DNA from 2 places in the Thalassolituus sp. UBA2009 genome. Region 2 is predicted to be linked to the other one. Evidence: predicted binding sites of a transcription regulator. Region 2 holds the regulator's gene; the other holds the start of a gene.
What was found. The regulator FNR, encoded in region 2, switches genes on or off when oxygen is low (the NO sensors DNR and NnrR bind a similar motif). The targets are predictions, from matches to a motif close to TTGATNTANATCAA.
Positions count from the first base shown of each region.

Region 1: a site for FNR is predicted at 4,862-4,875, ahead of clpB (ATP-dependent chaperone ClpB). Genes of this name have one in related genera too.

Region 1 covers NZ_DDCJ01000153.1:22,610-29,574, reverse strand. Annotated here, with positions in the region: gene B3P58_RS19105 (carboxy terminal-processing peptidase) at 1-1,872, opposite strand, end outside; gene B3P58_RS19100 (acyl-CoA thioesterase) at 2,192-2,635, shown strand; gene B3P58_RS19095 (LysR family transcriptional regulator) at 2,708-3,616, opposite strand; gene B3P58_RS19090 (DMT family transporter) at 3,833-4,735, opposite strand; gene clpB (ATP-dependent chaperone ClpB) at 5,006-6,965, shown strand, end outside.
Region 2 covers NZ_DDCJ01000141.1:31,816-52,694, forward strand. Annotated here, with positions in the region: gene B3P58_RS16870 (polysaccharide deacetylase family protein) at 1-156, opposite strand, end outside; gene B3P58_RS16875 (DNA-J related domain-containing protein) at 153-773, opposite strand; gene B3P58_RS16880 (PGPGW domain-containing protein) at 812-1,078, opposite strand; gene greB (transcription elongation factor GreB) at 1,221-1,769, shown strand; gene B3P58_RS16890 (hypothetical protein) at 1,835-2,329, shown strand; gene ttcA (tRNA 2-thiocytidine(32) synthetase TtcA) at 2,370-3,221, opposite strand; gene B3P58_RS16900 (hypothetical protein) at 3,345-3,839, opposite strand; gene fnr (fumarate/nitrate reduction transcriptional regulator Fnr) at 4,112-4,879, opposite strand; gene B3P58_RS16910 (sulfite exporter TauE/SafE family protein) at 4,965-5,627, opposite strand; gene ccoS (cbb3-type cytochrome oxidase assembly protein CcoS) at 5,624-5,818, opposite strand; gene B3P58_RS16920 (heavy metal translocating P-type ATPase) at 5,822-8,266, opposite strand; gene B3P58_RS16925 (FixH family protein) at 8,263-8,763, opposite strand; gene ccoG (cytochrome c oxidase accessory protein CcoG) at 8,900-10,306, opposite strand; gene ccoP (cytochrome-c oxidase, cbb3-type subunit III) at 10,516-11,439, opposite strand; gene B3P58_RS16940 (cbb3-type cytochrome oxidase subunit 3) at 11,442-11,618, opposite strand; gene ccoO (cytochrome-c oxidase, cbb3-type subunit II) at 11,624-12,229, opposite strand; gene ccoN (cytochrome-c oxidase, cbb3-type subunit I) at 12,246-13,679, opposite strand; gene B3P58_RS16955 (alpha/beta fold hydrolase) at 14,051-14,686, shown strand; gene B3P58_RS16960 (TonB-dependent receptor domain-containing protein) at 14,838-17,201, shown strand; gene B3P58_RS16965 (PepSY-associated TM helix domain-containing protein) at 17,434-18,057, shown strand; gene B3P58_RS16970 (DUF2271 domain-containing protein) at 18,068-18,607, shown strand; gene B3P58_RS16975 (DUF4198 domain-containing protein) at 18,621-19,448, shown strand; gene B3P58_RS16980 (NADPH cytochrome P450 oxidoreductase family protein) at 19,451-20,833, shown strand.

The sequences.
Region 1 (6,965 bases), on a different contig from region 2:
GCGCACTTTTTCGTTCAGTGATACCTGAGTCTGCTGACGCAGTTCGGTAATCAGTGCTTTTTGCTCGCGCAGGAAACGGAAATCCGGATTGTGTTCGATGCGGGTCTGGTGCAGCTGGCGTAACGCCGGCAGGGTAGCCGCGATGCCTTTATTGCTGCTGTACTCTGCAGGGCGGATAGTGTCCCACGGCAGGGCTTCTTCCAGCGCGCTTTCGCCGATTTTTTCTTTATCGAACAGCGACGGGAACAGAATATCCGGGATAACGCCCTGGTGCTGGGTACTGTCACCGGATACCCGGTAGAACTTGGCCTGGGTAATTTTCAGCTGGCCGGAGCGCAGCGGACGCAGGCTCTGAACCGTCCCTTTACCGAAGGTCTGGCCACCGACAATTAAACCGCGGCCATAATCCTGAATCGCACCGGCAAAAATTTCCGAGGCCGACGCACTGAGGCGGTTAACCAGAACGGTAATCGGCCCGTCGTACAGCACCGAAGGGTCCTGGTCGGGTAACACTTCAACCCGGCCGTGGGTGCTGCGTACCTGTACTACCGGGCCCTGCGGAATAAACAGGCCGGTCAGGGTAATGGCTTCTTCCAGCGAACCGCCGCCGTTATTGCGCAGGTCAATGATCAAGCCATCGATGCCTTCTTCTTTCAGTTCGTTAATCAGCACGGTGACGTCACGGGTCGTGCTCTTATAGTCCGGCTTGTTTTCCATACGACCCTGAAAGTCGATATAGAAGGTCGGAATATCGATCACACCGATTTTATGGGTTACGTCGCCATCTTTAACCTCGATAACGTCTTTCTGGGCGGATTGCTCTTCCAGTTTGACCTCATCACGCACGATGGAAATGATTTTGCTGTCGGTGCCGGATGAGTTCGCCGGCAGAATTTCCAGCCGCACGGTGGTGCTTTTCGGACCACGGATCAGCTCGACCACTTCATCCAGACGCCAGCCGATCACATCAACGATATCGCCTTCGGCCTGACCAACGCCGATGATCTTATCGGCAGGCTGCAGGTTACCGGCTTTGGCGGCCGGGCCGGCCGGCACCAGACGTACCACCTTGGTGTGCTCGTCTTCGGTTTGCAGCACGGCGCCAATGCCCTGTAAGGACAGGCTCATATTGATATTGAAGTTCTCGGTGTTGCGCGGCGAGAAGTACTGGGTGTGCGGATCGAAGGCGCGGGTAACGGCATTCATAAAGGTCTGATACGCGTCTTCAGATTGTGACTGATGGACACGGTTGAGCTGGTTCTGATAGCGCTTGCTCAATAACTCAATAATGGCGTCTTTTTCTTTGCCGGCCATTTTCAGATTGAGGATGGAGTTTTTCAGACGCTTGCGCCACAGGTCGTCGAGTTCGGCGCTGGTGGTCGCCCACGGCGCTTTTTCGCGATCGAGATCGAGCCGCTCGTCAGTATCGAAGTGGTAGTCGGCGGCTTTGCTGTGCAGTTCGTTGAGCAGAAACGACAGGCGCTCAGACACGCGCTGCTGAAAGCGGTTAAAGATGATGAAGGCCGGGCGCATATCACCGCGGTTCAGGGCTTCGTCCAGACTGTAACGGTATTGCTCAAATTCTTTGACGTCAGCAGCCAGCAGATAGCTGCGGGTGCTGTCGATATCGTCGAGCAGGATATCGAGCACCCGTGATGACAGTTTGTCATCCAGACGCTGATGCTCGTAATGGCCGCGCAGCAGGTTGTTCATGATCTGCTGGGTGATCATGGCGTGATCACGGGTCGGCTCAAGGGGTTTGAAGGCGGTGCCGGGGGCAATTTCCGGGATGGTGGCCTGGCTCAGCTGGGCCGTGAGCAGCGCTGTAAGGGTCAGCGCAATTTTCAATGTGCGGAAGCAAATGGAAAGCATAGTCGTTGCCAGATTTCCTTGTTGTTATCTGTTTGTACTGTGCGCCGGGCGCCGTTATCATGCCGGCGCTTTGTCAGGGTAAAGCCTGTACGCACGTACCGTTACGGTGTCTGGCCTTTGTTTTTGCCTGTTTCTCAGGCGGGCCGAACATCCGTTTGGGTGCCATTGGTGTAAAGCACAGAGAGCTGGCGTAAGACGCATGGCTCATCTGAACACCCCGGCTGCTGCGGTATAGTAGACCGCATTGGAATCGCAGTTGCCAGAATAATTCCCCGGATTTTGCTGCATTGGCAGCAAAACAGACGATCAGGAGGCTGTTTTGGCCAGAGTACAACTCGAATTACCCGATGAATTTACCTTCAGTACAACGCTGGATGTGCGGGTAACGGAAATTAATTACGGCAATCATGTGGGTAATGACCGCATGGTGTCTTTGTTACACGAAGCCCGGCTGCGCTTTTTACGCGAACATGGTTTTGGTGAATTTAATATTGGCGGCCTGGGGTTAATGGTGTCGGATCTGGTGGTGTGCTTTACCGCAGAATCCTTTGTTGGCGATATTCTGACCTTCCATGTCGGTGTGACCGACTTCAATAAATACGGTTGCGACTTTATTTACCGGGTCGAAAATCAGGCTCAGGACAAACAGGTGGTGAAAGCCAAAACCGGTATCGTCTTTTTTGATTATGACGAGCGTAAGATCGCTCAGGTACCGCGGGTTTTTTACGAGCGCTGCGCGCCCCAGCTGCTGCCTCAGGAATAATCTGGCGGCATTCACTGCATAAAAAAACGGGCCTCTGATAAGGCCCGTTTTTTTATGTGCTTACAGCAGTGCTCAGTTGCTCTGACTCGGATCGTCAAAGTAGGCGGTAATAAAGTCGAGGAAAGCACGGCTCTTGTTCGCCAGATAGCGGTTCTGCGGGAAAACAACCTTAATACTTCGTACCGGAATATCCACTTCCGGAAACAGGCGTACCAGCTCGCCACTTTCGAGGTGACGCTCGGCAATATAGGTCGGCAGGGCGGTGATACCCATACCCGCCAGGCAGGCTTCGTATACCAGATCGATATCATTCACTGCCAGCTTACGTTCAACACTGGACAAGCTGAAGCCATGGTCTTTCTCAAACTGACGCAGCCAGTTAATGCGGGCGTATTCGGCGTTGGCAACAATCAGAATGCGGTGGTTGTTGAGGTCTTCCAGTTTTTCCGGTGTGCCCCAGCGCTCCAGATACTCTTTTGATGCGCAGATCACGATATTTTGCTCGGCCACCGGCTTGGCAATCAGGCGGGAATCTTCCAGTGAACCCAGGCGCAGGGCGAAGTCGTAGCCTTCTTTCACAATGTCGAGCGGGCGGTCGGAAATATGCAAGTCGAAGCTGATATCCGGATATTTCTGCGCAAAGTCGGTAAACATACGCGCCAGTTCGCGACGGCCGAAGTTCGACATTGCGGTGATACGCAGACGGCCACGTGGCGTGACGTCAAAGTCGGTAACCAGCTTTTCGGCTTCGGTGATCGACTCAAGAATATTCTCACAGTGCTGGTAGAACATCTGCCCCGCTTCGGTCGGGCTGACGGAACGGGTGGTACGGTTCAGCAGGCGTACGCCAAGGCGTTCTTCCAGACCGCTGATCTGCTTGCTCACGGCCGATGGAGTGACGCCCAGTGAATCGGCCGCTGAGGTAAAGTTGCGCGAGCGAACAACGGAGACAAAGGTTTGCAATGAGTCGATACGGGACATAATTAATGATTCATTCTAGGCAATTCATCAGAATGGCCAGTATATTTAATTCTGAGGAAATAATAAGCCTGTTTTGATCATAAATTAGACTTATATCTAAGAGAATGGCGCCTTATACCTGTGCCGGGAATTCTCCGCTTAGCGTCATACCACGGCAGAAATCAGCGGCCAGTGTTGCTTTGGCGCATAGTCAGGCGATACCGGCTCTCAACTTAGTCAGCTTTTAGCACTGCTTTTCGGCGCATACAGATTCAGCAACCCGGCGAGCACGATCAGAATTGCCCCGGCCCAGGTCGTCCACGGCGGAATCTCTCCCCAGAACCACCAGCCCATCAGGGCGCCATAAATAACCGCACTGTAAACGTAAACACCGACCTTGCCGGTAGGCGCGATGCGGTAGGCGCGGGTCAGCGCCAGCTGGCCGCTGGTAGCGACCACGCCAAGCGCCAGCAGCCACAGCCAGGTACTGTCAGGAACCGGCTGCCAGTTGAGCAGGGCGCCGGGGGCTGAAACCAGTGCGGCGGTCAGGCCAAAATAAAACACAATACGCTGGCTGGATTCGGTAGCCGACATGCGGCGGATGGTCACCTTGGCCAGTGCGGCCAGAAAAGCACCGAGCAAACCGATCAGCAGCGCTGTGTTGTAGCTGTCGCCATTACTCAGCATGGCCGGGTGTTCAGCGCCAGGCTGCAGGATGACACTGACCCCGGCAAAGCCGATCAGTAATGCCAGCCAGCTGTGGCGCCCGGCGGGTTCTTTCAGCCACCAGAGTGCCAGTAATGGCATAAACAGCGGCGCCGAAAGCTTCACCAGAAAGGCTTCGGTGAGCGGCAGATGAGCCAGCGCCCAGAAGTAACAGTACATGGCACTGACACCGACCAGACCGCGCAACAAATGCCAGTGCCAGACCCGGGTTTTCAGTTCACTTAAGCCGGTGCGCAGCAATAAAGGGGCAAGTACGATCAGACCGGCGATATTACGGAAGAACACAATCTGCTCGGTCGACAGCACGTCCGACAGGTCTTTGACCAGCGCGCCCATTAATGCCAGCAGGGCTTCACCCAGCAGCAGGAATAAAGCACCGCGGCGCAGGGCGTCGGTCATTGCAGGGGCTGTCATGGCTGGTGTGTATCCCGGACTTTAAAAGAAGCGCTGCGTCACTATATAGAGGAAGGTGACGGCTAAGGCGGCGATTATACGCAATCGTGCGGCGGCGGTGGGATTTGTGTGCGATTGACCGCTTGCATGCGCTGCATCAAGATGAATTTCTATTAGTTTTACTAAATTTAATCTTGAAGGTGTTGAAAAAAATTAATCTGGTCGCATCTAAGCGGTAATGAATCAACTCTGCTCGGGTCTGCCCTGAGCGTCTATTTAGGAGATTGGAATATGCGTATGGATCGGTTGACCACCAGTCTGCAGAACGCTCTGGCCGAGAGCCAGAGTCTGGCGCTGGGGCAGGATCATAATCAGATTGATACCGTCCACTTACTGCTGGCATTGCTCGAACAGCCAAGCAGCTCGGTTAAAGATGTGGTGCGCCGTTGTGGTGCCAATGTCGTTGAGCTTGGCCGTGCCCTGCGGGCGTTGCTGGACGAGCAGCCCAAAGTCAGCAGTCCGGACGGCAATATTCAGCTGGCGCCGGAGCTGGGCCGTCTGCTCAACCTGGCGGATAAAGAAGCGCAGAAACGCGGTGACCAGTATGTGTCGAGCGAAGTTTTTCTGCTGGTGGCGCTGGACGATAAAAACAGCACAGGTAAGGCACTGGCCGCGGCTGGTCTGAATAAAGACGGCGTTAATAAAGCCATTAACGAACTGCGTGGCGGTGAAAGTGTGCAGGACGCCAATGCAGAAGATAACCGTCAGTCGCTGGATAAATACTGCATCGACCTGACCGAGCGTGCCGAAGCGGGCAAGCTGGATCCGGTGATCGGCCGTGATGATGAAATCCGCCGTACCATTCAGGTGCTGCAGCGCCGTACCAAAAACAATCCGGTATTGATCGGACCTCCGGGCGTGGGTAAAACCGCAGTGGTGGAAGGTCTGGCGCAGCGTATCGTCAATGGTGAAGTGCCGGAAAACCTGAAGCATAAGCGCATCCTGTCGCTGGATATGGGCTCTCTGGTGGCCGGTGCCAAATACCGTGGTGAATTTGAAGAGCGCTTAAAAGCCGTTTTAAAAGACGTCACCAAGGCCGAAGGCAGCATCATTCTGTTTGTCGATGAATTGCATACCATGGTCGGCGCCGGTAAGGGCGATGGCGCAATGGATGCCGGCAATATGCTGAAACCGGCGCTGGCCCGTGGTGAGCTGCACTGCGTGGGCGCGACCACGTTAGATGAATACCGTGAATTTATTGAAAAAGACGCGGCACTGGAACGTCGTTTCCAGAAAGTGATTGTTGATGAGCCGAGCGTGGAAGACTCCATTGCGATTCTGCGCGGTTTAAAAGAGCGCTACGAAGTACACCACGGTGTGCAGATTACCGACAGCGCGATTATAGCCGCGGCCAAGCTGTCGCAGCGTTATATTCCGGATCGTCGTCTGCCGGATAAAGCCATCGACCTGGTGGATGAGGCGGCATCGGTTATCCGTATGGAAATCGACTCCAAACCACAGGAAATGGACAAGCTTGAACGACGCCTGATTCAGCTGAAAATCGAGCGTGAAGCACTGCGTAAAGAAAAAGACGAAGCGGCGAAAAAACGTCTGAGCGATCTCAACGAAGAGATCAATAAAGCCGGACGTGCCTACGTCGAGCTGGAAGAGGTGTGGAAGAAAGAAAAAGCCCTGCTTGAAGGTGCCAGCAAGTCGAAAGAACAGCTGGAACAGGCCAGGATCGAGATGGAAGCGGCGCGTCGTGCCGGCGATCTGCAGCGTATGTCAGAACTGCAGTACGGCCGTATTCCGGAGCTGGAAAAGCAGCTGGCAACAGCCGCCGAGGCAGAAACCTCCGGTAAGCAGGAATTTACCCTGTTGCGCAATAAAGTGACCGAAGACGAAATTGCCGAAGTGGTATCAAAATGGACCGGTGTGCCGGTCAGCAAGATGCTGGAAGGCGAGCGTGAAAAACTGCTGCGTATGGAGGAGGTACTGCACGATTCGGTAGTCGGGCAGGATCAGGCCATTGCTGCAGTATCGAACGCGGTGCGCCGTTCCCGTGCCGGGTTGTCTGACCCGAACCGGCCGAATGGTTCATTCCTGTTCTTAGGGCCAACCGGTGTCGGTAAAACCGAACTCTGTAAGGCGCTGGCGACCTTCCTGTTCGACAGCAGAGACGCCATGGTGCGTATCGATATGTCGGAATATATGGAGAAACACTCCGTGGCCCGCTTAATCGGTGCGCCTC
Region 2 (20,879 bases):
CAACTGCAGATGGCTGGCAAAACCTTCCGGACTGATACTGGTCGACGCGGGAGTGTCGGTCGACACATGGTGATATTGCAGTATCACCAGCTGAGCGCGTACCGAGGCAGAGAAAAGCAGCGTGAAGAGAATGAGCGGGAAAGAAAATTTAATCATGAATACCGGTGCTTGAGTCGTTGAAAGGCAGCCTGAATGGTGCGGAAGCGGTTTTCATCACCACCGCGGTCGGGATGGTGTTGCATCGCCAGACGACGATATTGTAATCGAATCTCTGCCCCTGTCACGGGCTTACTGAGTTCCAGTTCAGCAATGTCCTGATCCTCCTGTTCCGGCTGCAGCATTTTCTGCCAGAAGCTGCGCAGCAGATCATCCACCTCTTCCTGAGCGGTATTCAGCTGGCTGAGGTCGAGGTAATACTGTGCCAGCGGACTATGTTCTGTCAGTCCACGGTTGTGGGCGTTATCCGGCCAGGGTGAGCGGCAAATTCTGAGTGCGCTGATTTCCAGCAGGGCAGTTTGTTCAGCAGCCCATTGCTGCTGCAGACGGTAGAGGCAATGCATCAGAATAAAATGGCTGCGAAACATGGTGAGTGAATCGCGCAGGGCATCGGCGCGGAAGACTCCCTGTTCGGACGCCTGCAGCCAGCACAGCACATCGTATTCAGTGTGGCTCTGGCCGTCGGCCAGATACAGGTTCAGCAGTTCGAGCAGAGGAGCGAAGTCGTCGGTGGCGCTGTCACTGGCCGCCAGAGAAGAGAGGGCATCTGAGTTCATGCTCTTATGCTAGCACAGGGTGGTTTACAGGGGAGGCCTCAGGGCTGGTCCGGGTCGGTATCTTCAATCAGCTGGCGCGCAAATGCCGGCAGGCGATGTTTAATGCTGTTCAGCTTGTGCGAAAACACGTGATAACGACGGCGCAGAAACTGCAGAAATGTGCGCACTCTGGGGATAGTCGATACCAGCATAGACAGGCCCAGAATGATCAGGATAATGCCAAGCGGAATCGGCATTGGCGTAATAATAATTCCCAGCAGCAACAGCAGAATACCGGTCATCATTTTAAAACTGCGTTTGATCATTCTGCATCATCATCCGGATGTTTGTGCCGGTTTTCCCGGTTCTGGAGGAATGCTGTACGTTGTTGTTCAGGCATGCCCATGCTGACACCCTGACATGACTGTGTTGCGAAACCATGAAATCTTTTGGTACAGGCCGTTGTTTATGAGTGAGAAGGAAAAAAAGCCGCTGCCGAAACGCAGCCATCTGATTACCCCAGAAGGGGAGCAGGCCTTACGCCGGGAATATGATTACCTGTGGCGCACTGAGCGTCCAAAAGTGACGCAGGAAGTTTCAGATGCCGCCAAGCTGGGGGATCGCTCGGAAAATGCGGAATACATCTATGGTAAACGCCGATTACGCCAGATCGACAGTCGCGTCCGTTTCCTGCTGAAGCGTTTGGAGATTCTGACGGTGGTCGATCGTCTGCCGGCTGATCCGCAGAAAGTCTTTTTTGGCGCCTGGCTGGAACTTGAAGACGATGATGCTGAAATCCATCGCTACCGTCTGGTGGGCGAGGATGAAATTGATCTCAAACGCGGCTATATCAGCGTTGATGCGCCGTTGGCGCGGGGATTACTGGGAAAACGTGTCGATGATGAAGTGACCGTACGCCTGCCGAAAGGAGAAGAAACGTTTTACATCCTCAGCGTGTCTTACCAGCGCCCTGAATGGGATGCCGGCGGCAGTAATCAGGCCGTTTTCTCCGCCTGATGTATCTGCCTTCTGAAACAGCATGAAAGCTGACCTCTGCTAGGCTTAATGGCAGGAGGATCATTATGATATCAGTACGCACGATCATGGCTTTGCTGTTGGCTTTTCTGACGTTGACAGTCTTGGCCACCGACGCTGGGATGCAGAACGAAGCAGCCGCCGAAGGCGAAACCTGGCCCTTTGCCGGCGTTTATAAAATGCCGGTCTGGATTGATCAGGTACAGCGGGTCTGCCCGTGGAAGTCTGACGCCGGAGAGGGGTACATCCGCGTTGTCCGTACTAATGTGAAAGGCCCGCATGGCATTTATCTGCAGTGGATACGTAAAGGCATTGCCGGCAGTGAAACTCAGGCGATCTCAACGGTGCGGGTAGAAGAGCTGGAAGGACAGTATCAGGTTCATCTGCAGATGCCACAGCCGCAACTGAGTCCTGATGCCTGTCACCTGACGGCAATGGCCGAATCCATTATTACCGACCGGCGTTATAAAATGGAGCTTGTTGTGAAGGGGCCGGGAGAATATCAGCTGCTGGTCACCAGTCTGTTGCAAGGCGGTCTGTGACCGCCTTTTTCTTTTGGCTGCGCCCGGTATCAGCTTCAGATCAGTCGATCTGAACCACATCCAGACGGGTAAACAGATGGCCTTTATCCTGCTTGTCCTGCAGGGTGACAAAATCAAACAACTGGGTATCGCCTAACTGTGACGGTGCCACATTACAGATGGCGGCAAAGATATTCTCACTGCGTCCCGGCTGCTCTTTGTCCCACTGTTCCAGCATCATCTTAATATTCTGACGTTGCAGGTTTTCCTGTGAGCCACACAGGTTGCACGGAATGATCGGGAAGCCCCGTGTCTGGGAAAATTTCTCGATGTCTTTTTCTTTGCAATAAGCCAGCGGACGGATCAGCACGTGTTTCTGATCATCGCTCAGCAGCTTGGGTGGCATAGCTTTGAGCTTGCCGCCATGGAACATATTGAGGAACAGGGTTTCGATGATGTCATCACGATGGTGACCAAGAGCGATTTTGTTGGCGCCAATACTCTCGGCAAAGCCATACAGGGTGCCGCGACGCAGGCGGGAGCACAGACTGCAGGTGGTTTTACCTTCCGGAATAATTTCTTTCACCACGCTGTAGGTGTCTTTTTCGACGATATGATACTCAATGCCGAGCTGATCCAGGTATTCCGGCAGTACATGCTCAGGAAATCCGGGTTGTTTCTGATCCATATTCACTGCCACGATATCAAAGTGAATCGGTGCGCTTTTCTGCAGACTCAGCAGAATGTCGAGCATGGTGTACGAATCTTTACCGCCGGACAGGCAAACCATGACCTTATCGCCGTCTTCGATCATGCGGTAGTCTTCGATGGCCTTGCCGACATTGCGGCGCAGGCGTTTCTGCAGTTTGTTGAACTCGAGTTGCTCTTTGCGCTCGGCAGCGGATTCGATCATAAAAACACCCTGAATAATTGCGCCCGCTTTATAACAGAATGCATCGGGTGAAGGAACCGCCTGCGCAGGTCAGGCAGTTAAAAAGGAACGTCGCTCAGAGCGTTTGAGAGGAAGTACGCCTGCTCAGGCGGCACGGTCGAGCAGGGCAGTGGCCGCACCGAGGCTGGCGCAGAACTCTTCAATACTGACGCCGCTGCGGGGATGGTAAAAACGCTTCCACAGACGTGCGAGCTGTTCTGCGGTTGCATCGGCGGGCAGAACAAAATCATCATTGCGGGCATAGATAAACCAGGCAATGGCGGTGGCATAAGACAGGTTGGTGGTCAGCTCGGCATGAGGGTGACTGAGAAAATCATGCTGGCTGGCAAGGCCGCGCACGGTGCTGGCCAGTTCCGGCTGTTGCGCCAGATAAGCGTCCCATACATGGCGGTGGGTCAGGCTGTGAATGCGGTAAATGCCGAGAGCCCGTTGACCGGCGGCTTTGAGGTGCGATCCAAGAGCCGATTCCTGAGCCGCAGTTGCCAGCAGCAGGGTGCTGGCCATCGGGTTACTAACCCCGATGCGTTGCAGGGTTGGCTGGATTACCCAGCGGGTCAGTTCATTTGCGCAGATGCCCATGATCACCTCCTTATACGTCATATCGGCTGAATGACGCTGTTTCTGCAATCTTAGATCAGATTATTTTATCTGCTGCGGTTTTATACCAATTGCCAATAGATAGCCTGGATACCGGCGCCAGAAAAATAACGTCTGTTCAGCCTTTATTCTGGTAAAAGCATTTCCCGTACCAGAGGGCGTTGCATGAGTGTTCATAAGCAGAAAACAGGCATAAGAGGGCAGGCATAAAAAAACCGGCCTCTGGCCGGTTTTTTTGCTTACGGGTGAGCGGCTTACTCTTGCGGGTGAGCGGCACACTCTTTTTCAGTATTCAGACCGGCCAGTTCATACAGCATATCGGGGTCCTGCAGAATCACTTCTTTCCCCTGGGTCTCGATCAGACCGTTTTTCTGGAAGCGGGTAAACACGCGGCTGATGGTTTCTACCGCGAGGCCCAGATAGTTACTGATATCCACCCGCGACATCGGCAGGCGGAAATGACTGGCCGAGAAACCACGACGGGAATAACGCTGGGAAATATCAATCAGGAAAGAGGCCACGCGTTCTTCGGCGTTTTTCTTGCTGAGCAGCAGCATCATGTTCTGATCATGACGGATTTCGGTGCCCATGGTACGCATCAGCTGCTTACGCAGATCCGGCAGGTCATCGGCCAGACTGTCGAGTTGCTGCAGCGGAATTTCACAGACGGTGGTGGTTTCCAGCGCTTTAGCGGTTAACGGATAGTTGCCGTTATCATAACCGGCCAGACCAACCAGCTCAGAGGCCAGATGAAAACCGGTAATCTGTTCTTCGCCGTTACTCGCCAGAGTGTAGGTTTTCAGGGCACCGGTGCGTACGGCAAATACGGATTGAAACGCTTCGCCCTGCTGGAACAGCAGCTGACCTTTCTGGATCGGACGGCCACGGCGGATGATATCGTCGAGGCGCTCCATATCGGAATCGTTCAGGGACAATGGCAGACACAACGCATTCAGTGAGCAGGTCTGGCAGTGTGGTTGAGTGCCCCGCAGTGGAGCAGGCGCAACATGTGTCGTTTTCATGACTGATTCCTGAGTGAAACCCCGGTGTCGGAGTAAGTAACAAGTGCAGCAGTTGCGGCTATGTTCGGCATTAGCGCGCGATCTGTCAAGAAAGTAACCAGACCGATGCTGCCGTCCACAAACCAAATCCGATCAGTAATCCCCCGGCAACCTGACGCACGCGGTTGTTGCTCAGAAACGGCGTCAGTACATTGGCCGCCAGTGTGCTGGCAAACAGGGCTGGCAGGGTACCCAGACCAAAGGCGAACATCGCGGCGGCTCCCAGCAAAGGCTGGCCATTTGCGGCAACCCAGCTCAGCGTGCTGTAAATCAGGCCGCAGGGCAACCAGCCCCAGAGCATGCCCAGCCACAGACGATCTATCGCACGCGGAGATTGCATAAAACGGCGGGTCAGAGGCTGCAGGTATTTCCAGATTCCCTGGCCCAGTTGCTCAATACGGGTCAGCATCAGTGACCAGCGGGCAATATAGAGCCCCATCAGTATCAGCATCAGCGCGGCCAGTGTCCGCAAGATCAGCATCAGCCACTGGTGCTGGCTCTGCAGCCACAGACCTGCGCTGGCGACTATCAGCCCGGCGATGCTGTAGCTCAGTATGCGCCCGGTGTTAAACAGCAGCGTCACCCGGACACGCTGAGTTCCGGCGCTGCTGCCAATAGCCGCAGCAATACCACCGCACATCACCAAACAGTGGCTGGAACCAAACAACCCCAGCAGAAAGGCGGTCAGCAGCGACAGGGGCTCAATCATGGCTTGTCAGAAGGGGTTTGATCACTGTCGTCCTGACGGCGATTTATCGGCTCATCGTCATCAAACAGAATGCGGTGGGCGGGGGATTCCATGTCTTCAAACTGGCCGCTCTTCACCGCCCAGAAAAAGATCAGCACGGCAATGCCGATCAGCAGTAAAGACAGCGGTACCAGGATGTAAATGATATCCATCGATCAAACCTCAGAGGAGTCAGGAGCCGGCAGGCGATTCAGGCGCAGGGCGTTGGTGACCACCAGTAACGAACTGAATGACATGCCAATCGCAGCGGCCCAGGGCGGAACAAAACCTGCCGCTGCCACCGGTAATGCGATGAGATTGTACAGCAAAGCCCAGCCGATGTTCTGAGCAATAATACGGCGTGTCTTGGTGGCACCATCCAGAGCGGTCAGTAAGGTTTCCAGACGACCGTTGGTAAGCATGGCATCGGCGTTGGTCTTAGCCAGATCGGTGGCTTCGTTAACGGCCAGAGCAATATCAGCACCGGCCAGTACCGGCACATCGTTAATGCCGTCGCCGACCATCATGACCCGCTCACCGGCCTGCTGCCAGGCGCGCACTGCGGCCAGTTTCTGTTCTGGCGAGACGCCGGTCTGCAGGTCGGTAATGGCCAGTGCATCCGCCACCACCTGACCGGATGCGCCGGGGTCGCCGGTCAGCAGAGACACGGCGATACCGCGTTGTTGAAGTCCGCTGACAATCGACGCGGCGTTGCGGCGCAGGCTGTCATTCAGGCGCACCCAGGCCAGCGGTTGCTGATCACTGGCGAGCAGCAGCCACTGGCCAGCGGCCTTGTTGTCGGGCTCCGTCAGGGGGGCAGCTGGCCAGGCATAATCGGCGCGGCCAAAGCGCAGAGTGTGCCCGTTCCACTGGCCGCTGATGCCCTGGCCGGCGGTTTGTTCTGTGTTCTCTACGGCAGCCGCTTTGATGGTGCGGAAGGCACGGGCAATCGGATGGGTTGAGTGTTTCTCAAGGCCGGCGATCAGGGTCAGCAGCTGAGCTTCATCCAGATCCGCCAGAGGTTCGACCTGCTCCAGGGTTAATTTGCCCTGGGTCAGGGTGCCGGTTTTATCGAACACCACACGGTTAATCTGTGGCAGAACTTCCAGCACATGGCCTTTGCTGATTAACAATCCGCGTTCGCGCAGTGCGGCCGTGGCGGCTGTCAGAGCCGTTGGCGTAGCCAGTGACAGGGCGCAGGGGCAGGTTACAACCAGCACGCTGAGGGCGATGAAAAAGGCGTGTTCATCGCCTTGCAGCCACCAGAAGGTAAAGACCGAGCTGGAGATGATCAGCACCGCCGCAACAAAGTGGCTGGCAATTTTGTCGGCCAGCAGCGCAGCGCGCGGTTTTTCCTGCTGGGCGCGGTCCATCAGACGCATGATGGTCGATAACTGCGCTTCGGCGCCGGTCGCGGTGACCTTCATCAGCAGCGGGCTTTCAACGTTAAACGTACCGCCGATCAGGCGATCACCGGCTTTCTTGCTGATCGGCAGGTATTCACCGGTCAGTGCGGCTTCATCAACCGAGCTGCGGCCTTCGATCACCACTCCGTCAGCGGGAATGGCATGGCCGGGTTTCAGGCGCAGCATGTCACCAATACGGATGTCTTCACTGGCAATAACCTGCTCAACACCGTCGTCACCAACCTTTAACGCAATATTGGGCAGCAGCGTCAGCAGATTATTACCGGCTTTCCCCATCCGGTGACGGGCGCGCATTTCGAGAAAACGGCCAAGCAGCAGGAAGAAAGTGAACATACAGACCGAGTCAAAATACACCTCGACGCCCTGATTCATGGTGCTCCAGATGCTCGAACAGAATGCCAGCACAATGGCCAGCGATACGGGCACATCCATGGTCAGATGGCGGGTGCGCAGATCACGCAGGGCGGCAGTAAAGAACGGCCGGGCGCTGAACAGCACCACCGGCAGGGTCATGACCATTGAGGCCAGGCGCATAAAAAATTCGTATTGCTCAGCCATGCCCACATACAGAGGCACCGCGAGCATCATCACCTGCATGGTGCCGATACCGGCAACCGCGAGACGGCGGATCGCCAGTTTACCCTCGCGATGGCGCTGCTCTTCCTGTTCAGTGGCAGAAAACGGCGAGGCTTTGTAGCCCAGGCGGTAAATCGCCTCGGCAATACTGGATACGGCAATCTGGTCGTACTGCCAGCGTACCACCAGGCGGTGGTTGGACAGGTTAAGTACAGCGTTTTTTACGCCCGGCAACTGGCTGATACGGTGCTCAATCAGCCAGGCACAGGCGGCACAGCTGATGCCGTCGATGATAAACGTGGCTTCCGCTTCGCCTTGCTGGTTGCCGCTCAGATGGGCGACAAAGCGCCGCTGCAGGGCTTCGCTGTCATACAGGGTGAGGGATTCGCGCGCCGAAAGATCGCTGTCTTCCAGTTCAGCCGGCGACAGTTCCGGCAGTTCGGTGCGGTGGCGGTAATAGTCTTTCAGGCCACTGGCGACGATGGTTTCGGCAATGGCTTTGCAGCCCGGGCAGCACATCGGCTGCCGTTGGCCATCAATCAGGGTTGACCAGCGCTCACCTTCGGTGGTGGCTTCACCACAGTGAAAACAGCGCTCTTGGGCTGAATGGGCATTCATTTGGCGTGTAAGTTAATAACCTTGTCAGCTTCAATCAGTTCGGTACCACGGATACGCCACTGCTGTTCGTGGCTGAGCAGCCAGATATGGCGGCGTTCCGGCAATACCAGTTCATTGACACCGGCATAGTGGCCATCGCCCAGGCGTTGCAGCAGCACGGTCAGGTCACGTTCCTGCAGGGTAGGGTGAATCAGTTGCAGTTGCAGGGTTGCAGGTTCTTCATCCAGATAGCCGTTCAGGGCCAGGTGGATTTCGTTTTCGCTGAACGTCAGATCGGCCTTGATCTGCAGGCGGGCAGCATGGGCATCGGCTTCGACGTTTTCGGTGTAGCTGACGCCGTCTTTGTAGTAGCTGTCGCTGACGAGGGAATCCTTGGATTCAAGGGCCAGTGTCAGCATCACAAAACCCCAGCAGATAGCCAATAGCGGAAGGCCCGCAACCAGCCACACCATGGGTTCTTTGTACCAGGGAGCGTGTTCTTTGGATTCGGTGTTCATAGACTTCTCAATCGGCATCGGGCGGGATAAAAAAAACCGCCCAAGTTTAACCACTTGGGCGGTCAGTCTCCAGTTTGGATTTGTCAGATTCGCTGACACGGGTCATGGTTTCGCGGAGGCGAATCTTTTCCTCAGATTAATTGCGTGGGGCAATAAAGCGGCTTTCTTCGCGTGCCACTTCTTCACCGGTATCGGCATCGGTGATGACGAATTCAATATCCACTTTACTGGCTGGCATATGCACTTCTTCCGGATCAATTTCGATGGTCAGAAGCACTTCTTTCAGCTCGTTCACACGCAGAAACTGAGTGGTTGGCGCATCCATCTTCATACCTTCCAGACCATCCAGGCTCAGAGTGTAGGTTTTTGGGCTTTGCGACATGTTGATCAGCTTCAGCGTATACGCATTGGTTACGGTGTCGTTGGCGGTCATCTGATAGAGCGCGCTGCGGTCACGTTCAATATCCAGCTTGAACGGTGTGCGGGTGCCGATGGCGTACATGAATGCGCCCATCATAATCAGCAGCAGTGCGGCATAACCGACCAGACGCGGACGGAAGAAGTGAGTCTTTTTACCTTCCAGCTCATTTTCGGTGGTGTAACGGATCAGACCCTTCGGCTTATCCAGTTTTTCCATAATGGAGTCACAGGCATCGATGCACAGAGCGCAGCCGATACACTGGTATTGCAGACCATCACGGATATCGATACCGGTCGGACATACCTGCACGCACAGGGAGCAGTCAACACAGTCACCAAGCTGGGTTGTGTCGCTTTCTTCCTTGGCTTTTTTGCTGCGTTTGCCACGTGGTTCACCACGGTTAACATCGTAGGAAACAGCCAGGGTATCCGGATCGTACATAACCGACTGGAAACGTGCATAAGGGCACATATAAATACAGACCTGCTCACGCATCCAGCCGGCATTGATGTAGGTGGCCGCGGTAAAAAACGCAATCCAGAATAAACCCCAGCCACCGATGTTCAGGGTGAAGAAATCCGGTACCAGTTCGCGGATCGGGGTGAAGTAACCGACGAAGGTTATGCCGGTCCAGATGGCGATAATCATCCACAAAGTATGCTTCAGGGCTTTTTTGCGGAATTTGCTCGCGCTCATCGGTTCTTTGTCGAGTTTCATGCGGGCGTTGCGGGTACCTTCGGTACGCTCTTCAATCCACATAAAAATAAATGACCAGGCCGACTGCGGGCAGGTGTAACCACACCAGATACGACCGGCAAGGTTAGTAATAGTGAACAGGCCAAAAGCGCAGATAATTAACAGCCACGACAGCAGCATAAAATCCTGCGGCCAGAAGGTAATACCAAAAATATGAAACTGGCGCGCCGGCAGATCGAACAGAATGGCCTGTCGGCCTTCCCAGTTAAGCCAGGCACTGCCGAAATAGCCGAGCATTAACGCCCACAGCGACCATGTACGTAATTTCTGGAAAAAACCCTCAATTTCACGAACGTAAATTTTCTTACGTTTTTCATACATGCTTTGGGTTTTTGGTGTGACATCTTTGACCGGAATATTACTCATAACGGCAAATCACCTTGGTTGGATGTGCATGACGGCGCTTTGCGAAACCAGAGACGGAGCAGGGCCCCACAGCGCTCTATATAACGCGGCAATTATATAGCTTGTTGCCTGTCGCTATAACGAAAAAAGCGGCTTTAAGCCGCTTTTTTCTGTTTTTATTGCCTTAGCTCAACCCCGGTTAGTTTTGCCTGACCGGGGTCTTGCTGCGCTTACTGCTGATGAGACAGCGAGTAAACGTAAGTGGTCAGCAGGTGGATCTTGGCTTCAGCGTTGTTGCCAAGAATTTCCAGATGCGCTGGCATTTTACCGTTACGACCATGCTTCAGAGTGAACTCAATCTGCTTGGAAGAACCGCCATATAACCAGATATCGTCAGTCAGGTTTGGTGCACCAACCAGCTGGCTGCCTTTACCATCTGCACCGTGACAAGCCATACACAGTTGCTGGAATTTAGGCGCTGCTTTTTCAGCGGCTTCTGCATCGTGCTTCAGGCCAGACAGGCTGCGAACGTAGTTCACCATGTCAGTGGTACCTTCTTCACCCAGTACTGCACCCCATGCAGGCATCGCGCCCTGACGACCGTAAGTCAGGGTGTGCTTGATGTTCTCAGGAGCGCCACCGTACAACCAATCGTTATCGGTCAGGTTAGGGAAGCCCTGAGCACCTTTGGCGGTAGAGCCGTGGCACACAGCACAGTTGCTCTTGAACAGGCGCTGGCCGGTTTGCAGGGCGTCTGCGTCTTTGACCAGTTCTTCAACCGGAGTAGCGGTGTACTTGGAGTACAGTGGTGCGATGTCAGCATCGAACTTCTGTACTTCAGCTTTCCACTGGTTGGTAGAAGACCAGGCAACCTGTTCGCCGTCGACTTCAACAGTCAGCAGGCCGTTAACGTTGCCCAGGCCGTACACGCCCAGATAGCCAAAACCAAACACGATGGTTGCCCAGAACATAAATACCCACCAGCGTGGCAGCGGGTTGTCCAGTTCCTGAATACCGTCGTAATCATGACCAGTAGTCTGGTCAGTTTCATCTTTACGCTGGCCGCGGCTGGTGTACATGATCAGTACGCCGCAACCAATCATGGATCCCAGTACGATGACCGCGACCCACACTTGCCAGAAAGTGCTTAACATATTTATTTACTCCGATCTTTATCGTCGTGCGCCGGCATTTCTTCGTTTTCGAGAAATGGAATCTGAGCGTCGTTGTCAAAACGCTTTTTACGGCTGGAGCCATAGGCCCACCAGAGTATGCCGAGAAAAGCTATCAGGGCGAAAACGCTGCCCAAACCGCGCACGTCGTTAATATCCATGGGATTTACCGTTTAGTGACTACAGTGCCCAGGTGCTGCAGATAAGCAACCAGAGCTTCGATTTCACGTTTGCCATCAACGGCCTCTTTGGCACCTTCGATGTCAGCATCGGTGTACGGTACGCCGACCATACGCAGAGCTTCCATTTTCTTCGGAGTCAGGCGGCCATCGACCTTATCTTCAAACAACCATGGATAAGACGGCATGATGGACTCAGGTACAACGTCACGTGGGTTGTACATGTGTGCACGGTGCCACTCATCAGAGTAACGGCCACCAACACGTGCCAGGTCAGGACCGGTACGCTTGGAACCCCACAGGAACGGGTGCTCGTATACCGATTCACCAGCAGTGGAGTATGGGCCGTAACGCTCGGTTTCTGCACGGAACGGACGAACCATCTGGGTGTGACATACGTGGCAACCTTCACGGATGTAGATGTCACGACCTTCCAGCTGCAGAGCAGTGTAAGGTTCCAGGCCTTCAACCGGCTTGTTGGTGTCGTTGTGCCAGAACAGTGGAACAATTTCCGCCATGCCGCCCCAGCTCAGTGCGATGACAATCATCACCACCATCAACGGCAGGCTTTTCTCAATATTGTCGTGCTTAATCATGTTTCAGTACTCCTTAAGCCTGTGCTGCGACTGCGTTGCCAGCTTCTTTCTTGGCCGCGCGAACAGTCATGAACACGTTGTAAGCCATGATCAGCATACCGGTCAGGAACAGTGCGCCACCCAGTACACGAACCACATAGCCGCCATGAGAGGCTTCTACGGATTCAACGAAGCTGTAGGTCAGGGTGCCGTCAGCGTTAACTGCACGCCACATCAGACCCTGCATGATGCCGTTTACCCACATCGCAGCGATGTACAGTACGGTACCAATGGTGGACAGCCAGAAGTGAACGTTGATCAGTTTGATGGAGTGCATGTCACCGGCTTTGCGGCCGAACATGATTGGGATCAGGTGGTACAGGGCACCGATAGATACCATGGCAACCCAGCCCAGAGCACCGGAGTGAACGTGACCAATGGTCCAGTCAGTGTTGTGAGACAGCGCGTTTACGGTCTTGATCGACATCATCGGGCCTTCGAAGGTAGACATACCGTAGAAAGACAGAGATACAACCAGGAAGCGCAGGATAGGGTCGTTACGCAGTTTGTGCCATGCACCAGACAGCGTCATCATACCGTTGATCATACCGCCCCAGCTTGGTGCCAGCAGGATCAGAGACATAACCATACCGGAAGTCTGAGCCCAGTCAGGCAGAGCAGAGTAGTGCAGGTGGTGAGCACCGGCCCATACGTAGATAGAGATCAGGGCCCAGAAGTGCACGATGGACAGACGGTAAGAGTAAACCGGACGGCCAGCCTGCTTAGGCACGAAGTAGTACATAATCCCCAGGAAGCCTGCAGTCAGGAAGAAACCTACCGCATTATGGCCCCACCACCACTGGATCATGGCGTCAATAGTACCGGCCCAGATGGAGTAAGATTTGGTCAGGGATACCGGTACGGCCAGGTTGTTACCCACGTACAGGATCGCAATCATGATCATGAAGGCTGCGAAGAACCAGTTGGCAACATAGATGTGGCTTTCTTTACGGATAGCCAGCGTGCCGAGGAAGTTCACAACATAAGAAACCCATACCAGAGTTACCAGAATATCGATTGGCCATTCCAGCTCAGCGTATTCCTTGGTAGAGGTCAGACCCATTGGCAGAGTAATAGCCGCTGCAACGATCACGGCATTCCAGCCCCAGAAGGTGAAGCTTGCCAGGGTGTCTGAGAACAGACGCGTACGGCAGGTGCGCTGCACAATGTAGTAAGAAGTTGCAAACAGTGCAGAACCACCGAAAGCAAAAATAACCGCATTGGTGTGCAGCGGACGTAAACGACCGAAAGACAGCCAAGGGGTATCAAAGTTCAGTGCAGGCCAAGCCAGCTGGGCAGCGATAAGTACACCGACCGCCATGCCAACAATGCCCCAAACTACGGTCATGATGGCAAATTGTCTTACCACCTTGTAGTTGTACTCGGGATGGTCAAATGCTGTGCTCATGATCAGATTCCATTTAACAGCGAGGATTGAGGGTTAAAAAAATCGGCGCAATTATGGTGTTTGATGCTGTTATTTGCAATCAAACACCGGAAAAACACCAGATTTTACAGCAGGTTATCCTGCTTTTATGGAGCTTATGAACAGCTAACTGAGAACGTCTCTCACCATCGTGCTGATGGTTTGCTCCAGCAAACAGCCCACACTCTCTGCCGCTACAGAATAGCTGTAAGTTATCCTGATAACGGTTGAGCAAATCATAAGGAAGTGGCAACCGTGAATCTTGATATAGCGCAAGAAGCACTGGGGACGGGAAATACAATTGCAAGTCATGCGACAATTTTCCCTGAAGGCCATGTCTGAACGGAATTTAAATGAACAAAAAATACACAGAAAATGGTAATTCGCGTGATCCGTTATTTATTTTCGCCCATGGCGCCGGTGCCGGCAGTGACAGCGAATTTATGCAACGGATGGCAGAATTGATTGCCGCGCAGGAAATCTATGTCGTGCGTTTTGATTTTCCTTATATGGAACAGCGTGCCATTGACGGTAAACGCCGCCCGCCACAGCGTATGCCGGCACTGCTGGACGATTACCGCGCATTAATCCGCCAGTTGGATCGTCCTTGTATCATTGGCGGAAAATCCATGGGCGGGCGGGTTGCTTCTTTATTAATACAGGAAGCAGAAAAAAATGCCGGCACCGATATCCGCGGTTGCGCCTGTCTGGGGTATCCGTTTCATCCGCCGGGTAAACCTGAGTCGCTGCGCACAGATCATCTGCAACAGTTGCAGCAACCTCTGCTGATTGTGCAGGGCACGCGTGACGCATTGGGCGATAAAGAAGAAGTGGACGGCTATGCCCTTGATGCTGCACTGCAGTTGTTGTGGCTGGAAGACGGCGACCATGACTTAAAACCGCGTAAAAAATCCGGCTATAGCCATGAACAGCATATGCAGCACGCTGCGGCAGCGGTGGCGGCCTTTGTTCGTTCCCGGGTGCAATAACCGGCCAGACAACACAAATGAGATTTAATTTCTTATCTAAATAAAAACTATTCGTAAATGTGTTTTGTTCTTGTTAGCATGCCGGCGTTTTTGATGGGCTTGTCAGAAAAGCCTGATTTATGACCAGCATGTTTTAACAGGGGATAGCACAATGATCAGACCGACTCTCTGGCGCCAGGCCGTTTTGCCAGCCGCGATTGCCTTGGCCGGTTTTTCTGCGCAAGCGGAACAGGCAGAAAAAAATCCGGTAGACCTCAGCAAAATGGTGGTATCAGCCGCTGGTTTTGAGCAGAAGGTCGTTGAAGCACCGGCCAGTATTTCTGTGATTACTCAGGAAGATCTGCGCTCCCGTCCTTATATGACTCTGCTGGATGCCGTGCGCGAACTGGAAGGTGTGGATATTGGTGAAACCCGCGATAAAACCGGCCAGGGTTCGGTCAGTATCCGTGGCATGGGAGCGGATTACACTCTGCTGCTGATCGATGGCCGCCGCCAGAACAACCACGGCGATATTTACCCGAATAATTTCGGCGGTAATCAGTTCAACCATGTTCCGCCACTGGATGCGATTGAACGTATCGAAGTTATCCGTGGCCCGGCTTCAACCCTCTACGGTGCCGATGCGCTGGGTGGCGTGATTAACATCATCACCAAAAAAGTCACTGACGAGTGGGCGGGTTCTGTCACGATCGGGCGCTCATTTCAGGAGCAGGACGAATACGGTAATGACACCACTGCCGATTTCAGTCTGATGGGTCCGGCGATCAAAGATGTACTGGGTATTGAGCTGCGCGGCAGTCTGTACCAGCGTGACGCCTCCGAACCTGAATATGAGGATGTCACCGATCCTGCCGGCGTCAGCCGTAAGCGTACCCTGGGCTTTGGTTCCGGCGGCAAAACCACCGATAACACCAACACCAATCTGGGCTTTGGCGTGAACTGGAAACCGGCCGCCAATCAGACCCTGACGCTGGATATCGATCAGTCAAAACAGACCTACGACAACAAACCGCTGGCGGATGGCACCTTCCCGCTGGGCACGGTCGACAGCATTGACACCATCTGGCGTGCGCGCGGTGGTCAGGTGCAGCCACGGGTCGGTTACGCCAAAGATCAGGAATTTACCCGTGATCAGTGGGCCATTGCCCATGAAGGCGAATGGTCATTCGGCAGCAGCTGGGTGTCGCTGCAGCATATCGCCACCTCTAATGAAGGGCGCACGGTGCCTTTCTCGGTCGCTGAGCGTGAACTGCTTCAACAGATCTACGACGGCACCGGCGCTTATACCGGCCTGAGCGTCGATGAGCGCAAAACCATCGCGGCTGAGACTTTCCTGCCGCGTCCGAAACGCACCATGGAAAGCAGCCAGTACACCCTGGATGCCAAGGTGGATATGCCAGTCAACGATTTCTATGGCCATCACCAGGTCGTGGTTGGCGGTCAGGTGATTGTCGCAGAACTGAAAGACGGTGTGTTTGGTCTGGAAGGGGGCGATGCCGGCAGCGAAACCTCCGACTTCACCATGTACTCGCTGTTTGCTGAAGATAACTGGTCGATGCTGAATGATTTCACCCTGACCACCGGTGTGCGTTACGACAACCACGATGTCTTCGGCAGTAATGTCAGCCCGCGCCTGTACGGTGTATACAATCTTGATCTGAGCTGGACCGTCAAAGGTGGCGTATCGACCGGTTATAAAACCCCGAAAACCACCGACTTGTTTAACGGCATCACCGGTTTTGGCGGGCAGGGCACCAGTCCGTTTGCCGGTAACCCGGATCTGGAGCCGGAGAAAAGCGTCAACAGCGAGCTGGCGCTCTACTGGGAAGCGACCGAAGGTGGCCATAACTTCAATATCACCGCCTTCCATAACAAGTTCAAAGATAAGATCGCCAGCGGCGACCGGGTACCAACCTGTGCCAGCACGAACGGCGCCAAGCCGTGTGTGAATCTGGGTGAGTACGAAACGCTGAACTACACCACCTACAGCCAGAAAATCAATATCGACGAAGCGCTGGTGCGTGGCGCTGAAGTAGCGGCCCGCTGGCAAATGAGTGAAGCGCTGTCATTGCGTGCCAACTACACCTACACCGACAGCAAACAGCTGTCCGGTAATGAACAAGGCCAGCCGCTGACCAACAGTGCCAAGCACATGTCGAACCTGACGCTGGGCTGGGACATCAGCGACAAAGCCAACGTTTATCTGACCAGCGAAACCCGCTCGTCACGCTTCCGTGATGTGGATGAAGACGGCAACGCGCTGTACTTCAAAAACTACAACGTACTGCACCTCGGTGCGTCGTATGAAATCAGCACCAACCTGAGCGTTAACGGTCGTATCAACAACCTGCTGGACGAAGACTTCACCACTTATCAGACCCGTTTTCAGGATGGGGTTGAGGGTGATGCCGCCGACGGTGATTACGATGACGACGGTGAAATCACCTACATCGACGATTACAACAACAAAGACAAACGCCGCAACCTGTGGCTGGGCGTGAACTACCGCTTCTGATGCTATTACCGCCACCGCCTGCGTAAGCATACGGCCCCATTCGGGGCCGTATGCTTGTGTCGTTTTTGTTTCGCTGGCTTCTGGCTGCTTCTGCCGGGAGGTAAGAAATATTATTGAGTGATAAGTGAATAGAAATGTAAATTCGCTAATGCTAATTGTTCGTATTTGCGGCTTTCCTGCTAGAATGCTGCCCATCTAACGCCGTCTGAGCCCTGCCTGTGATGTATCCCGGATGATCCGATCTTTATCTGCCCGCCTGCCGGTATCGGGCATCGTTTTTGGCAGCCTGCGCCAGTGGCACTGGATCAGCTCCGCCCTCTGTCTGGTGGGCATGATTCTGTTTGCCTTTACCGGCATCACGTTAAACCACGCGGCGGACATCAAGGCGGAACCGGTGACGGTAACGCTGGAAACCGAGCTGTCTGCCACCTTGCTGAAAACCCTGTCCGGGCGCAGTGCCGGGCCATTACCGCTGGCGCTGCGCCAATGGCTGCTGCAGGAACACGGCATCAGCGTGCCTGCGGCGGACGCCGAATGGCAGGGCAATGAAGTGTATCTGGGCATGCCCAGACCCGGCGGTGATGCCTGGTTGAGCATTGAAACCGACAGCGGAGTGCTGCTTTACGAGCGCACCGAACGCGGCTGGATTTCGTACCTGAACGACCTGCATAAAGGCCGCAATACCGGCCCTCTGTGGTCATGGTTTATCGATATTTTTTCGCTGCTGTGTCTGATTTTCTCACTCAGCGGTTTATGGCTGCTGGTGCGTTACGCCCGCCAGCGCCCATCCACCTGGCCGTTGGTGGCACTGGGCGTGGTTATCCCGCTGCTGATCATTATTTTGAGCGTGCATTAAAGGAATGAATATGAAGAACCCGATACCGCGTTCGCTGCTGCCGGCGTTGCTGCTGGCCGCAACACAATGCGTGACTGTGCAATCGGCAAGCGCCGCCGAGCTGAGCCTCGCGGTCGAAATACCGCAACTGAACGTCGCTGAATATCACAAACCCTATGTTGCCATCTGGATTGAAAACAACAGCACCAGAGCCGTCACTAATCTGGCCGTTTGGTACGACGCAGAAATGCGCAATAACGAAGGCGAAAAATGGCTGAAAGATATGCGCCAGTGGTGGCGTCGCAGCGGCCGCACACTGCAGATGCCGGTGGATGGTGTTACCGGCGCGACCAAAGGGCCGGGTCAGCATCATCTGCAATTCCACTTCGGCAGCGCGCCTCTGCATGAACTGGCCGAAGGTGATTACACCCTGCGGATAGAAGCCGCGCGTGAAGTGGGCGGGCGCGAAGTGGTCGATATTCCGTTCAGCTGGCCGCCAACCAAAGCCGCTACTTTCACCGCCAGCGGCAGCACCGAACTGGGTGCTGTGGCTGTAAGCATTAAACCCTGAACAGGACACCAACATGTTGAATAAAACCCCATTCAAACCATTCTTTGTCGCCGCGTTGGTGTTGGGCAGTGTGGCCGTACAGGCACACCGCGCCTGGATCGTACCGCAGGAAACCGTACTGTCCGGCGAAAACCGCTGGGTCAGCTTTGATGCCGCGGTTTCCAACGACATCTTCCTGGCCAACTACAACCCCGGCCGCTTCGCTGGCGTGCAGGTGCTCAACCCCGACGGCAGCGCCGGTCAGGTTGAAAACCTGCACACCGGCAAATACCGCAGCGTGTTTGATCTGCCGTTAACACAGGAAGGCACCTATCGCCTGTTTATCGCCTCATCCGGTCTGCGTGCCTTGTGGGAAGAAGACGGGCAGCGCCGCATGTATCCGGGCCGTGGTGAGCAATACAGCGCCGAAGGTTTTGCCAAAGCTGTCCCGGAAAACGCCGACAAATTAGTGGTATCGCAGGCGTCCCGCCGTATGGAAACCTTTGTCACCCTGGGCGCGCCATCCCGCAACGCACTGGCAGCCAGCGGGCAGGGACTGGAGCTGGTGGCCGTCACGCATCCGAACGATTTGTTTGCCAGCGAAGAGGCCAGCTTCCGTTTTCTGATCGACGGTGAAGCCGCGCAGGGTGCCGACGTTACCCTGATCCGCGAAGGCACCCGCTACCGCAATGCGCAGGAAGCAATCACCCTGAAAACCAACAGCAAAGGTGAAATCACCGTACGCTGGAACGGCGCCGGACGTTACTTTCTGGAAGCCGAATACAAAGACAATAAAGCGCAAAAACCCGCCACCGAACGCAGCGGCAGCTATGTGGCCGTGCTTGAGGTTCTGCCGGACTGATCATGATCTCTCTGCAACCCTGGGGGCAGGCCAGCCTGCTGATACTTGGCTGGTGCCTGCTCGCCCTCTGGTGTTTTCGCGCTTCCCTGCGGCAGCGCTGGCACAACCGCCGCGCTGCTCATTCTGATTTGCCTGCAACCCTTGTTGCCTATGCCAGCGAAGGCGGCACGGCAGCCGCACTGGCCGGGGATTTAGCGCAGCAGTTAGAGCAGGGTGGTGAGGCAGTTAGCCTGCTGCCTCTTAACCAGCTGAGCCGGCAGCAACTGGCTGTCAGCCGTCGCTTACTGATCATTGCCAGCACCTGTGGCGATGGTGAAGCGCCGGCCAACGGCCAGCATTTTATCCGCCGTCTGCAGCACAGTCAGCGGCAGGGCCAGCATGTTGTGCAGGATGTACGCTACGCCGTGCTGGCTCTGGGCGACGACGACTACCCACAGTTCTGCGCTTTTGGTCTGCAGCTGCACAAACAGCTGCAACAGGGCGGTGCGCAACCCATGTTTGCGCCACTGTGCGTTAACCGTCTTGAGCGCCGGTCTATTGAGCAATGGCAGCAGCAACTGGCAGAGCAGGGATTCTCGGTGGCTGATACTGCGCAAGGCTGTGATAGCGCCAAAGAAGAACTGACGCTGGAGCAACGGCTGTGGTTAAACCCCGGCAGTCCGGGAGCTGCTTTGTATGAACTGCATCTGAGTAAGCCGCAACACAGCCACTGGCAGGCCGGAGATATTGCCCGCTTATGGCTGGCCGGCCGTTACCGTGACTACAGCATTGCCAGCCTGCCAGAAGAGAATCATCTGCGCCTGCTGGTGCGTGAACAGCACCACGATAACGGCGAACCCGGACTGGGCTCCGGCTGGTTGTGCCAGCAATGGCAGCCCGGCAGCACAAGCCTGTTCAGCGTGCGCAGTAACCCTGCTTTTCATGCGCCGCCAACGGCTGTGCCACTGATACTGATCGGCAATGGCACCGGCCTGGCCGGACTGCGTGCCCACCTCAAACAGCGCAGCCTGCAAAACTCACAAGCCCCTTGCTGGTTGCTGTTTGGTGAACGCAGCCCGGAACATGACCGCATCTGGCAGCAGGAACTCGACCACTGGTATCAGAGCGGCGTACTTACTGAGCTCGACCGCTGTTACTCACGCGCCTCCGGCGCTGCAGAACTGCCCGCGCTGTGCGGACGAAGCCACCGCGGCTATGTGCAACATGCGCTGCAACGTGAACAAAAACGCCTGCGGCAATGGCTGAAACAAGACGCGGCGATTTATATCTGCGGCAGTCGTGATGGCATGGCCAGCGATATCGATCAGCTGCTGCAACAATGGCTCGGCAAACGTGCAACCGAGCGCCTGCAACAGCAGGGGCGTTACCGTAAAGACGTCTATTGATAAAGACTAAAACCAGCAAATGCAGGTGCGGTCGGATAAATATTCG